DNA from 3 places in the Clostridium sp. JNZ X4-2 genome. Region 2 is predicted to be linked to each of the others. Evidence: riboswitches for the same ligand, from Rfam matches in the RefSeq annotation. Region 2 holds a riboswitch; each other region holds the start of a gene.
What was found. Region 2 has a riboswitch for cyclic di-GMP ahead of ACYUJ6_RS13585 (methyl-accepting chemotaxis protein). Riboswitches for the same ligand answer to the same signal wherever they lie in the genome.

Region 1: linked by a shared signal. The riboswitch ahead of ACYUJ6_RS07845 (cell wall-binding repeat-containing protein) and the one ahead of ACYUJ6_RS13585 (methyl-accepting chemotaxis protein) in region 2 are both predicted to bind cyclic di-GMP.
Region 3: linked by a shared signal. The riboswitch ahead of ACYUJ6_RS07640 (prepilin peptidase) and the one ahead of ACYUJ6_RS13585 (methyl-accepting chemotaxis protein) in region 2 are both predicted to bind cyclic di-GMP.

Annotation. Positions count from the first base shown of each region.
Region 1 covers NZ_CM142685.1:1,613,434-1,617,976, reverse strand. Annotated here, with positions in the region: gene ACYUJ6_RS07845 (cell wall-binding repeat-containing protein) at 1-1,703, opposite strand, end outside; cyclic di-GMP riboswitch class I at 1,879-1,964, opposite strand; gene ACYUJ6_RS07840 (trans-sulfuration enzyme family protein) at 2,147-3,325, opposite strand; gene ACYUJ6_RS07835 (MetQ/NlpA family ABC transporter substrate-binding protein) at 3,497-4,327, opposite strand; gene ACYUJ6_RS07830 (methionine ABC transporter permease) at 4,353-4,543, opposite strand, start outside.
Region 2 covers NZ_CM142685.1:2,825,987-2,830,529, reverse strand. Annotated here, with positions in the region: gene ACYUJ6_RS13595 (dipeptide epimerase) at 1-471, opposite strand, end outside; gene ACYUJ6_RS13590 (DUF3870 domain-containing protein) at 596-922, opposite strand; cyclic di-GMP riboswitch class II at 1,149-1,231, shown strand; gene ACYUJ6_RS13585 (methyl-accepting chemotaxis protein) at 1,454-3,160, shown strand; gene ACYUJ6_RS13580 (Ryanodine receptor Ryr) at 3,182-4,543, shown strand, end outside.
Region 3 covers NZ_CM142685.1:1,575,249-1,579,791, reverse strand. Annotated here, with positions in the region: gene ade (adenine deaminase) at 242-1,948, opposite strand; purine riboswitch at 2,017-2,114, opposite strand; gene ACYUJ6_RS07640 (prepilin peptidase) at 2,224-2,973, opposite strand; cyclic di-GMP riboswitch class II at 3,021-3,105, opposite strand; gene ACYUJ6_RS07635 (hypothetical protein) at 3,466-3,984, opposite strand; gene ACYUJ6_RS07630 (DMT family transporter) at 4,330-4,543, shown strand, end outside.

The DNA of each region.
Region 1 (4,543 bases), 1.2 Mb from region 2:
TCCATTTTATCTTCACTTATATCAAAATAATCATATATAATTTGACCTTCCCTATCTGGAATCGGATCGTCCCAGGTAGTATCTATATATCCAATTTTGCCATCAAGCATAACCATATTCCATACATGGGTTCCTCCATTGGCAGTTCCCTGTACAGCTATGGACTTTATACCTGACATCCTTGCCATCAAATTAAATGCTGCCGCATATCCCTGGCATACACCTGTGCCATTGACCAGAATTCCATATGCCGTATAATCCTCAACTGGTTCCGTATTTTTTATATAGCCGTCATAATCATATTTTGCATTAACTGCAATATAATCATGTATTGCTTTTGCTTTATCTGTCTGTGTCATATCTGGCTTAATTATATTAGAAAGAACCGCCTCTGCCTTTTCATTGGTCTTGTTTTTTATACCTGTCAATTCATCTTTTGAAAATCTATAGTTAAAACGGATACTTCCATTATTTGAAATATTATAGCTTTCGACGTAGTCCATATCCGGGTTTTGCTCCAGTACAATCTTTACAATATCCTCCGGCATGGTGGAAGAATGAATATTATCATAGGTGAGTTGATCCTGACAATTTGAAATTGAAGCTTTAACAGCTTCATACCAATCTTTTTCATCACTTAAAATAGGTTTATTTGCTTTTCCGGACAAATTAGGAGTGACATCATGATTTGTGACTGAATTACTGCTGTTTTCCATACCCATAATATTTTTTAAATAGTTTTCCATTTGTTGTGACACAGATATATATCCGCCGTAAATTAAAATTTTAGTTACTTTATCTTTACTTATATTATAATTGAACTCATTATCAATCAAAGCCATCCCAAGATTATTTTCAGCTGCTACTACAGAGCCCGAAAGGCTGTCTGCAAAAGTCCTGTCATTTGCCACTGCCAGTCCAGTTATATCTTTGCCAAGGGAACTCAGCACATTAGCAGCAAAATCTTCCGGCATGTTTCCGCCTATTCTTTCAACAATAACACCCATATTTTTGAGTTGGTTGTCTATACTGGGTGAAACCACATCATCTCCTCCCATTATAGTTACCTTATTTATATTAAGCTTATTTATAATGTCTTTGGTAATGGGATTTAATGAATTTCCATCCGTAAATAATATGATAGCATTTTCTTTTCCTACATAAGGAGAGGCAGCCATAGCATACTGGAACTTATATCCGGTAGTTAAAAATGCCCCTGTAATTGATTTATATTTTCCAGCTTCCTCACCAATTTTAGCTGCCGTTTCATATCGGCTTTGTCCACTTAATCTAATAACATTATACCCTTGATTTTTTAAATCACTTTCAACGCTACTGTCTATTACACCAGTTCCACCAAGCAAATAAATATTTTTCGCATTAAGTCTTTTTATTTCATTTGATATCACTTCAGGTATATAATCTGTATTTGTCAAAAGCATGGGAGAATTTATTTCATAGGCAAGTGCTGTTCCAGCTAATGCATCTGCAAACTTATCATCTCCCTGACCACTGGAAAGAACTACATTTTCAGAAGCCTTCCAATTATTCTTTGAAATATTTGCAGAGGTCTCATATCTGTCTTGTCCACTTAAACGAGTTACCTCAGGAGTTACCTCAGATGCACTGGCTTTTATAATTGGCATTGACAATATGAGCATGATTGCTGCAGCAATAAGGGGTATACTTTTTGAAATCTTCATATATATTCCTCCCAACATCATTTGTATCATATTTAAGATATCTTCATTATTTTTAGTTTTTGACATTAATTTCTGTATTTTGCATTATAAAAAATAATATTATATAAATTAAAAAGAGCTATAACACCAATGTTTCAGTGCTATAGCTCAAATAATAAGTTATAAAATCATAAACATCAGCAACCCGGCTATCATGGCTAAAACAGCTTTAGATCCGCAGCTTTGCGTCCTCTACTTTCATAGAGTTTGCTATTTATAATGAAATTTTTAATATAATTTATATTATTATAATATGTAATTATTATATAATAATGTTTTTTAAAGAACAAGTAAAAAAATACCAAATGCATTGATTTTATTAAAAATAACTTGATAATTTTAATAACCGTCAGCATATTTCATACTGACGGTTAAAAATTATTCTATTAAATTACTTCAAGTATCTATATTTTACTCAGTGCCTTATCAAATTCAGAGATTAAATCATCTACATTTTCCAGCCCTGTAGAAATACGCACAAGGCTTTTAGATATATTCGCTTTGTGCAGTTCTTCATCACTTAGCGCCCTATGAGAAGTCTTTACAGGATATGAAACAGATGTGGCAACTCCTGCCAGACTAGGTACAAATTTTATAGTGTCAAGTGCCCTTATGAGTTCATAAGCTCCCTTTTCTCCATTAACTACATCTATGCTGAGCATTCCTCCATACAAGCCATTGATAAAATTTTTGCTGGCTATCTCCCTTGAAGGTGAAGATTTTAGTCCAGGATAATAAACTTTTTTCACTTTACCATGTCTCTCCAAAAAATCTGCCAATTTTATAGCATTTTGAGAGTGCTGTATCATTCTAATCTCCAAAGTTCTAAGGCTTCTTATAACAAGCCATGCATCAAAAGGACTCATCATGGGACCATAAAGCGCCCCTATATTTCTTATGTTCTGGGTAAGTTCTTTATTTGAAACTGCAATTCCGCCAGTTACATCACTGTGACCGCACAAATACTTTGTTGCACTGTATACCACTATATCAGCGCCCAACTTTATAGGCTGGCATACTATAGGAGTGGCAAAAGTATTGTCCACAATTAATTTTGCATTGTGAGAGTGAGTCATATTAGATATTGCCCTTAAATCAGCTACCTTCATCAGTGGATTTGATATAGTTTCCACATACACCAATTTTGTATTGGGCCTAAAATATTTTTCCATGGGCTCATTTATGGTATCTACAAAAGTAACGTCTATATTGAATTTACTCAATTCATTCTTAAGGAATTGATAAGTTCCACCGTATAATACATTGTCTGCTATTATATGATCTCCTGACTTTACCAGAGATAAAATTGACATGGAAACAGCTGCCATTCCAGATGAAAAGACCTGGGCATCTTCTCCCTCGTCAACACTGCACATTATTTCCTTTAATGCATCATGAACCGGGTTCCCGTTTCTAGAATACACATATCCCTTGGCTTTTCCCTCATAAACTTCATCCAATGTTTCTACATCATCAAAAGCAAATACGGAAGTCATAGAGATAGGTAAAGTCTTAGATTTAGAAATGGATTCCGGATTTTGTTCTCCAAGGTGAATTAGCTTTGTAGCAAAACTTTTATTCATAATAAACTCCTCCAAATACTGCTAATATTATTTTTACCTATTGTAATTTATATAACATCTATTTTATCTAAATCCTCTTCACAAGTAAATGCCTTAATGAAACAATATTTCTCCATAAAATAATATTTTTAAATTTCAAACATATCTTAAATCTCCAATTTTTAACCAAGCTTAAAAAACAGGAATTTCTGATCCTTTATAAGTTTCTTTTATAAGTTTCTTTATTTCATCAGTTTGATAAGCCTTAACTACTTTTTTGTAAACAGCATTGTTTTTGTCCTTGTCTCTGGCCACAATTACATTTATATATGGTTTTGCATTTTTATTAGATACATCTTCCAGATAAATTGAATCCTTAACCGGGTTGAGTTTGGCATCTATAGCTACTCCACTATTTATTATTGCTGCATCCACATCTGGAAGTGATCTTGGAATCTGGGTAGCAACAAGTTCTACAAATTGAATATTCTTTGGATTTTCAGTTACATCCTGAAGTTTTGGCAAAAGGCCAATTCCTTCTTTTAATTTTATTAGGCCAGCACTTTGAAGCAGGTTCAATCCTCTGCCCTCATTTGTTGGATCATTTGGAATAGCTATTTTTGCACCTTCTGCAACATCCTTAATGGATTTTATTTTATTTGAATACACTCCAAGGGGTGCAAGTACAGTTTCACCTATAGCACTGATCTTCAGTTTGTGTTCTGTTTTGAATTTATTCAGATAAGCATAATGCTGAAATGAATTCAAATCAATTTCTCCATCGGAAAGTGCCAGATTAGGACGTACATAATCTGCAAAGCTTACAATCTGCAGATCAATATTTTCTTTTGCCAGGTTTTGTTTGACTTTGTCCCAAATCTTGTGATCATCACCCGTTATGCCTATCTTCACCACCTGTTTCTTATTGCTGGTAGTTTGTCCAGCACTATTGCTGGAACCGCAGCCTGCCAAAACTCCAAGAGACAATATAACTGTTAAAAATAATCCTATAATTTTTTTCATTTTCAAGACCTCCCTAGTCTATAAATTAATGTGCTGTCAATTTTGATAAAATATCTCCTACAAGTTGAATAAGATTTACAATAACTAAAAGTACAATTATTGTGGCCACCATAACATCTGTCTGAAAATATTGATATCCATAGCGTATGGCAAAATCTCCTAGTCCGCCTCCCCCTACAGTACCCGCCATGGCAGATAATCCAATAAGGCTTATAA
Region 2 (4,543 bases):
TTTATATCCTCTTTTTATGGCATTTATGCTGTCCTTTACCATCTCATCAGGGTTATTTACACTTATAGTTATATCCGTTGTTATTTCTTTTCTAAATCCACCAAGCAGCTTATATAAGGGAGCTTTATACAATTGACCGTATAAATCGTAGAGGGCTATGTCCACCGCAGCTTTTGCGCTGGTATTTTTTACAATACAGCTGTTTAATTTCTGCATTAAGGCTTCAAAGTTTTCTATATCCATACCTATGATGGATTTCTTTATGTGATCTTCTATAGCCCCTTTTATTGCTCCAGTTGTGTCTCCTGTTATGGCCCCGGTAGGCGGGGCTTCTCCAAAACCGATATTGCCTGTGTCCGTGTATATTTCCACTATAATATCTTCTACACTTTCCACAGTACGCAGTGCAGTTTTAAACGGGGTGTTCAGTGGAACGGATATTTTTCTTATTTTTATATCCTTTATCTTCATTAAGATTACCTCCTTGAAATTAATATAAAAAAGCCAGTAAAAGCACTATTAGTATTGTGCTTTTACTGGCTTTCATTTACTTTAAAATAAGGATAGCTTATTTATCATAAATAAAACAGTAAAATTAAAAATATTTCTTTTTGATTTCATTATATTTTTTAATTCCATCCTTATAAGCTACAATGATGGCCCTCTGAGAGGAACCATGATATCTTTTTATTATCTGCTTTTCTAATTCATTATCAAAGGCTTTAAGACTTCTGCCCATTAAAAGGGATCTTATAAATTCATCAGTGGTCTTCAATGTGGAAGATGAATTCAAATCAAGTATCTTACCTGTATTTAAATCCACCACAAAACCTATATAGAACGAATTGAATCTAATGGTAATGGCGTTATCAACATTAGTTTTTGCATTACCCACTATATATACTGTATTTTCTGTATACATCAAATCACCTTGCTTTATATAAGAAGTAAATTTAGATGCAGTTGCTGATTAATAAATATATAATATACTAAATATTCAAAGAAGTCAATTTGTTTTTATTATGTATCAATATTTATTGAAATATTGATATTAATATGGTAATATTACATAAATAAAGCTTAACATATAAATTTTATTATTAAATACATATATTTTCTTAGTAATAATTAATTACATTAATAAAATACATAATATGGAAACGATGAAGAATTCTCTTAATGTGGGTACCTTGGGAATTTGAAGTTAATGGTACAACCGTCCAATAATTAGCTTAACAACTGATTATTGTTTTTTTATTTATGCTGTTGAATACCCTGTGAAAAGGTCAAAGTATATGGTGAAGATCCTTGTACAGTTGCCAATAATGAGAATATTGTGTTATGGGTAGTAGATGTATTTAAGGAGGTAATGCTGATTAATTATAAAATCATTGAAAAAGAGAACATTGATAATGAAAAGCAATAAATAGGAGTATAATTAGGGGGGAGTATTATGTTTAAAAATGCTAAATTGCAGATAAAACTGTTAATTGGATTTGGTATTATTTTAATAATTATGTTGGTTACTACTGTTTGTGCTTATTATAACTTTAGCTATATGGAGACTATTAATGATAAATTAATAAGTAATGTCATTCCAATGGATAGATTAATTAAAGACATTAATAGTGAATTGATTGATGAGGAATCAGGGGTCAGAGGATATATTGCAAGTAATGGGGATAAAAAATATTTAGAATCATATAGTACCAGCCGTAAAAGTATAGATGAGAATATAAGAGAAATTAAAAATTACTATACTAAATATCAAGATATGGCAAGTATTATAACTGATGAAGAAATTCCTAATATTGAAGTGATAAATAAATATTTTGATTCTCAAGTTGAACTTGTAAAGACAGGTAAAATTGAAGTGGCATTAAACAGACTGGGGGATGGAAAAAAATACATGGATGTGTGCAAGCATGTTCATGATAAATTAAATAATGAAATAAATAAATTGAATAACGATGCACTTAACAGTATTAGAGCGGAGAATGTTAAGGCAAAACTTGTTATGGGTGTCATTTTTGCAATTGGTTTTATAATTGCTGTAGTTATAGCCTTGTTTTTTTCACATATGATGGTAATCCAGATAAATGACAGTATAATATCTTTAAAAGAAATTGCTAAGGGTAACTTGAAAATTCCTCCATTGAAAGTAAATGCAGAAGATGAATTTGGACAGTTGAGCAATGCAATTAATTCAATGCAAGATTCTGTAAAAGGTATTATTATGGCTATAACTGATGAAAGTAAAAATATAAATAAGGCATTAGCAATTTCAAATGATGATATTGTTGATCTTGCAGAGAAGCTTGAAGGCATATCTGCAGCAGTGCAGCAAGTATCTGCTGGAATAGAACAAACTTCATCTTCAACAGAGGAAATAAACTCCTCTTCTTCTGAGTTTAAGAATGCAGTAAAATCCATGGCAGATAAATCCCAGAAAGGGGCTGAATCCGCAGATGAGATTAGTAAGAAGGCCGTTGCTTTAAAGGAAAATTCTGTGGCACTTCAAGCAGATGCCAATGAAACAGGTGCAAGCATTAAAAAGATTATGGATGAAGCTTTGGAAAAAGTAAAAAAAGTTGAAAAAATTAGAATATTATTGGAGTCAATTTCACAGATATCTTCACAAACTAACCTTCTGGCTTTAAATGCTGCAATTGAATCCGCTAGAGCTGGTGAAGCAGGAAAGGGCTTTTCAGTAGTTGCTGAGGAAATCGGGAAACTGGCTGAAAACTCTAAGGAAACTGTCAAGGAAATACAGAGTACTATTAATACCGTATTTGAAGCTGTAGACAGCCTGTCAAATGCTTCAGAACGGACATTAGATTATATTGAAGCAAAAGTAGTTAAAAGTTATGAAGAATCAGTTTTGGTAGGAGAAAATTATGATAAAGATGCATTGTATATCAATAATTTAGTAAGAAATTTAAGTTCAACTTCAGAGGAACTTTTTGCATCAATAAAGGTTATGTCGGAGGGAATTGATGAGATATCAAGAGCAAGCAGTGATGGTGCCAAGGGTACAAATGATATTGCTGATAAAGTATTAAAAATAAAAGATAGGGCAAATCAGATAAAAATTGAGATGGATCATGTTAATCAGAGTTCGAAATATCTGAAAGAACTTGTTTTAAAATTTAACATCTAAATGAAAGAAGGAGTTGCAGTTATGGAAATCCAGGATTTTAATATTGTTGTATCTGGTGATGTATGCGTAAATTTATTATTTTGGCAAATCAACAATGAATATATAAGCGACTTAAATTGGCAGCAGTATCCACATATATATAATAAAATGGCTGAAGGAGAGTCTTTACTTTTAGCCAAACTTGTATCCTTATCTACAGGAGCCAATGTGATTTCTCCTAAAATAGATTATGATAAAGATCATTTGCCAAAGGGAATTCTCAGTTCTACCATACAGTTAGGCCTTTTCCCTGCAACATCCAAGGACAAAGACAGGAATAAAGTGTATAGGGTAAAGGAATTTTTGGGATTTACAGAAATACTTTTTAATGATCCCAAATTGTTTCCTATTATAAATGATGATAAAAATGCCGGTATGGTTATACTTGATGATGAAAATAATGGTTTTAATAATAATGAAGAATTTTGGCCTTCAGCTTTAAAAGAATCTGACAGCCATCCAACCATTATATATAAAATGGACGATCCCTCTAAATCAACTAAGCTTTGGAAACATTTAGAACAATTTCATATGGAAAACACTATAGTAGTTATAAACGGAGATGATCTGCGTTCCAAGGAAGTTAACATAAGTAAAAATCTTTCCTGGGAAAGAACGGCACTGGATTTTGTTTGGCAAATAAAAAATAACCCCACTCTTACTTTTCTGTCTAAGTGCAATCACCTAATTGTACCATTAGGTCTGGAAGGTGCTATATACTATTGTAGAAATAAAGGAGAAGCTAAATCTCAATTATATTTTTTGACATATGCATTTGAAGGTGATTTTATAAAAGGAACTCAGGGAAAAATGTATGGCCTCACTTCCTGCTTTGTTGCTGGACTTGCAAAATCTGTTGCTTTGGGAAAGCTTGAAAACAGATCCCTTGACAAATCAATTGATGATGGCATACGTCAGGGAATTACAGCTGCACAAAAATATTTTATGTATGGCTTTGGTAAAAATATTGTGGAAAATATTTTTCCTAATCCTTTAATTTTTAGTGAAGGAGAAAATGACTTCATATATAAAGAATATATACAGGATGTACAAGTGCCCAGTTTAAGTAATCCTAACTGTCAGTCATGCTGGTATATCATCAAAGATAAAAGTTCTGCCAATTTGGCTGAAATAGCTTATGATATTGTTAAAAACGGTGAAGAAAGTGCTCTTGAATATATACCCATAGCTCAATTTGGTAAATTGAAAACTGTTGACAGAGATGAATTTGAAGCCTATAAGAGTATTAAAAATCTTATGTCCGAATATGTTCTTTCAAAAAATACAGTCAGGCCGCTTTCTATTGCTGTATTTGGGACACCAGGTTCTGGAAAATCCTTCGGG
Region 3 (4,543 bases), 1.3 Mb from region 2:
TATCTCCTCCAAAACATTTTTATATTTAATTTGCAACTTTAATTTTATAACTGCATACAATGTATAAAAAATAAAATTTAATATCTCTATTATAAAGTATTATTCCGCTTTTAGAAACCTTGGATTATTGTTCAGGGTTTTTTGTTTACATTTGTTTTTAATTTACATAATATTTATGATGTATAATAAAAAATACTTCTGAAAATTAAAAATGTAAAGCTTTGAAATACAAATCTAACTGCTAATCCTGCTTTATCAGTTGAATTTTCTCCACATCAAGCAGCCCTTTATCTGTAAGACGAATTTTGGGAATAACGGGAAGTGCCATAAAAGACAATGTGATAAAAGGATCGATTCCAGAATTTACTCCCATTTTTCTGGCAATGTCAATCATCTTTTTTGTGTTTTTTTGCACTTCACTGCTTGATAAATTGCTAATTAACCCTCCAATAGGAAGAGGAAGGCTTTCAATTACTTTTCCATTGGAGGCAATGACATATCCTCCCTGCAATTTTCTTAAATAATTCACTGCCATCATAATATCTCTATCATTATCACCTGCAGCTATAATATTATGAGAATCATGGGATACTGTAGTTGCAATTGCTCCATTTTCTATTCCAAATCCCTTTAATGGAGCTACAGCTACATGGTCAGTTTTTCCATGGCGCTCCACCACACAGAGTTTGGTATATTCCCTATTTGGTATAAAGACATCTCCCTTGCCAGGAATTTCTTCAAAAAGATGTTCCGTTGTCAATTGTTCTTTTACAATTTCCATTACATGATTTTTCTTTCCCCTTTTTAATACTAATTTTTCTTCAGTTATAGGTTTAAAAATAACTGTATTCAACATCTCTGTCTCTTTAACTTCATATTGAAATAAAGATAGGTAATTGTCATCTATAATATGTCCAGATTTTAGAACAAAGTCTATTTTTATCTGTTTTAGATCCTTTAGAACTACAATATCCGCCCTATAACCCGCAGCAACAGCTCCATGATTTTTAAGCCTGTAAAATCTGGCAGGATAATAAGTGGCCATTTTAACTGCTTTAACAGGAGGTACTCCCAGTTCAATAGCTTTTTTTACATTGTAACTGATGTGCCCTTCTCTTTCAATGTCATCCAAATGTTTGTCATCAGTACAAAACATACATTGTTCAAAAGGAAGTTTTTCACGAAGAATTCCCTTTACAATAGCCTCTAAGTTTTTAGCTCCGCTGCCTTCTCTAATCAAAATGTAAAACCCAGCTCTCATTTTCTCCACTACCTCATTAAAGGCAACACATTCATGATCGTTGTCAATACCTGCCAGGCGATAGGATTGTACTTCTTTTCCTGTTATTCCCGGTGCGTGTCCATCTATAATCTTGTCTTCAAATAAAGCGATCTTATCCATTATTTCCTTTTTATTCTCTATTACATCATGAAAACACATAACTTCCCCCAGTCCAAGAACTCTTGGGTTATCTTTATACTTTTTCATATTTTCCGCAAGAAATTTGCCTGCTCCATTGGTATCAAATTTTGTAGCCGGTACAGATGAGGGTATCATTATATATATATTCAATGGTACATGCTCTGTTGCATCCATTAAAAAATCCAATGCCTTTTCACCTTTTACATTAACCAATTCATGAGGATCTGCAATCAATGTAGTAGTTCCCCATTTGAGGATCACCTTTGACAGCTCCTGAGGCATAACCATGGTGGATTCCATATGCATGTGAGCATCAATAAACCCTGGGACAATATATTTGCCTGTACAATCAATCTCTCTTTTTCCCTCATACTTTCCAATTCCCACAATGGTATCTTCTACAATAGCCACATCATTCTCTATTATCTCTTCGGTAAATACATTAACTATATTGCCTCCTTTTAATACAATATCTGCTTTTTCCTTTCCAATTGCAGCCCTTTGTTTTTTTCTCTTATCTTTCATTAATACTCTCCTTTACCATTTAGAAAAAGGTACAAAAAAGCCAGCTGCCGAAAAATAATTATATTATACCTATTTCTAAATATACTTATAATCAACTATTTACGGTAGCTGGTAGAAACGCTCAACCTCATTATGAGCTTATACAAGTGATCTATTAACTTTTATCTAATTATACTATGTTAAATTTTTTTGTCAATTTAGAATAGTCGGTTTATTTGGAATAACAGTCATATAAAATACCGTATTTTACTAAATCAAAATAAAACTATAAATTTTTACAGGTAAAGATTTAATATGGTTTCACCTAAAAATACGGTTATAATTGAAGCCAGTGAAATAAAAGGTCCAAAGGGTATGTAATCCTTCCTTGATTTTTTGCCTGACAGGATAAGAATTATTCCCACAGCTGCACCTAAAACAAAGGATAAAAACATCATCACCAAAGTCAGTTTAAACCCCAGGAACAATCCGCAAAAAACGCAGATTTCCATGTCTCCCCATCCCATTCCGCCTTTTGTTATAAGTATGATAATTGCAAAAAATATCCCGCTGAATACTCCTCCAAATATGAAGCTTCTTATTTCAAAACCCATATTCCAATACACTGCCATAAATATAAGGGCAGCAGCAAAACCAGCTGCTGTTGTCTTAAAATAAACATCTGTAGTATCAAAATCTATCATTCCCACAACAATTAAAATGCTCATAAACATGGCATATTTTATAAAATCAATACCTATTCCAATTTTAATATAAAGCATTAAATATAAAAGAGCTGTTGCAAATTCTATAAGAGGATATCTTATAGATATTTTTTCACCACAATATCTGCATTTTCCCTTTAAAACAAAATAGCTTATTATAGGTATCAGATCATGCCACTTTATTTTCTTCCCACAGTTTGTACAGTGGGAAGAAGGATATGCGGTGGACTCTCCCCTGGGTATCCTGTATATGCACACATTCAGGAAACTCCCTATAACAGCTCCAAAAACAAAGATAATAACAGCATAATAAATATCCATATACACTCTCCATTTTTAGGTAAAACAAAACCCTACACTTATGAATATAAGCATAGAGCCGGTTGCATCACTAACTCTATACACACCTGATGCCCAAATAAAATGTGCATTTCATTGTTTTCCCTATAGTAATATCAGATTATTTTAATAATAACATAATTTTTACTAATATGTAAGTACTTGTTTTAAGATTTGCAATCATTTTTTAAAATTAAATATTTCTCCGATATAAGTGCAAATTTCTTGTGCAAATAACAGCCTGACATTATTGTAATGCTTATTAAATATATGGGTTAATTCTTCTGAAAAACTTGTATAATTTTCGTCGAATTTTACCCTTCTTTCTAATTTTAATTTAGATTATAATTATATATGTTATCCACAATAATATCATGATTTTATATTATTATAATGCATTAAAGTTTTGCAATAAAAAAAGGCATCCTGTTAGAATGACTAATTTTATTAACACCTGCTTATATTCTGCCAGAACTATTTGTATTCCAAAAACATTTTAATATATTCAGGAGAAAATGGCAGTAAATTATCAAGTATACTATTCACTATTTCATCAACATTTTCATCTGTAATTTTTATTCCTTTCATATCATCTTCATCATTTACAATCATATTTTCCTCTTTAAACCTTTGTTTGTCTTCCTCATTGTCCATGCTTTCCAGTTGTTTTATAAATTTATTATATTGAGTTTCATAAATAGCCCTATAGCTTTCATGTTCCAATGCCTCTGAATTGCTTATACATCTGTCCGACAAATAAACATTGTCCTCGGTAAACATAAGATTTCCATATACATAGGCTCTCATACAAGGTTTTCCTTCAGCTGTGGGCAAATTCAGCTTCTTGTTTTCTTTCTGATGTATATTGAATTTATAATCAGATTGTTTTCTCTGCAGATAACATTTAGAATCCAGCTTTGATAATTTCTTAGTTACATAATCAGATATTTCTGGCTTAAATTTCTTTATGGTATTTTTAACTGTGATACCCATATCATCTCTCCTCGTTTATATATATTTTAATATTAAATTGCAAACAATCATCCATTTGCTAATTTAATTCACTTACTATTATATCACTATAATACTATAAATATAATCCAGGGCAATATCTTTAAGAACCTCTCCCCCTCATCAACTTCTTTTATTCCTATTCATTTCTGTTTCATATGGATTTCCCATAATTGAATTATCTACTTATATTTGATATTATCATCTTATATGCTGCAGCTGTCTCCATGTCAACAGAAGGGGGATTATATTGAAATAAATTCAATGGGCAGCCCAGGTAATATATTCATCATTAGGCATCAGGTGCAATTTTAGGGAGGTTTCAATATGAATGCTAAACTTAATATTATCATATCCATGCTCATATTTGGAAGTATTGGTGTATTTGTAAAAAATATAAATTTACCATCTGCTGAACTGGCTTTTTTCAGAGCTTCTATTGGAAGTTTATTTTTAATTTGTGTCTTCTTTATTAAAAGTGAAAAAATATCTTTTAGGTCAATAAAAGCAAATCTTCTATTGCTTATAATGTCTGGTATGG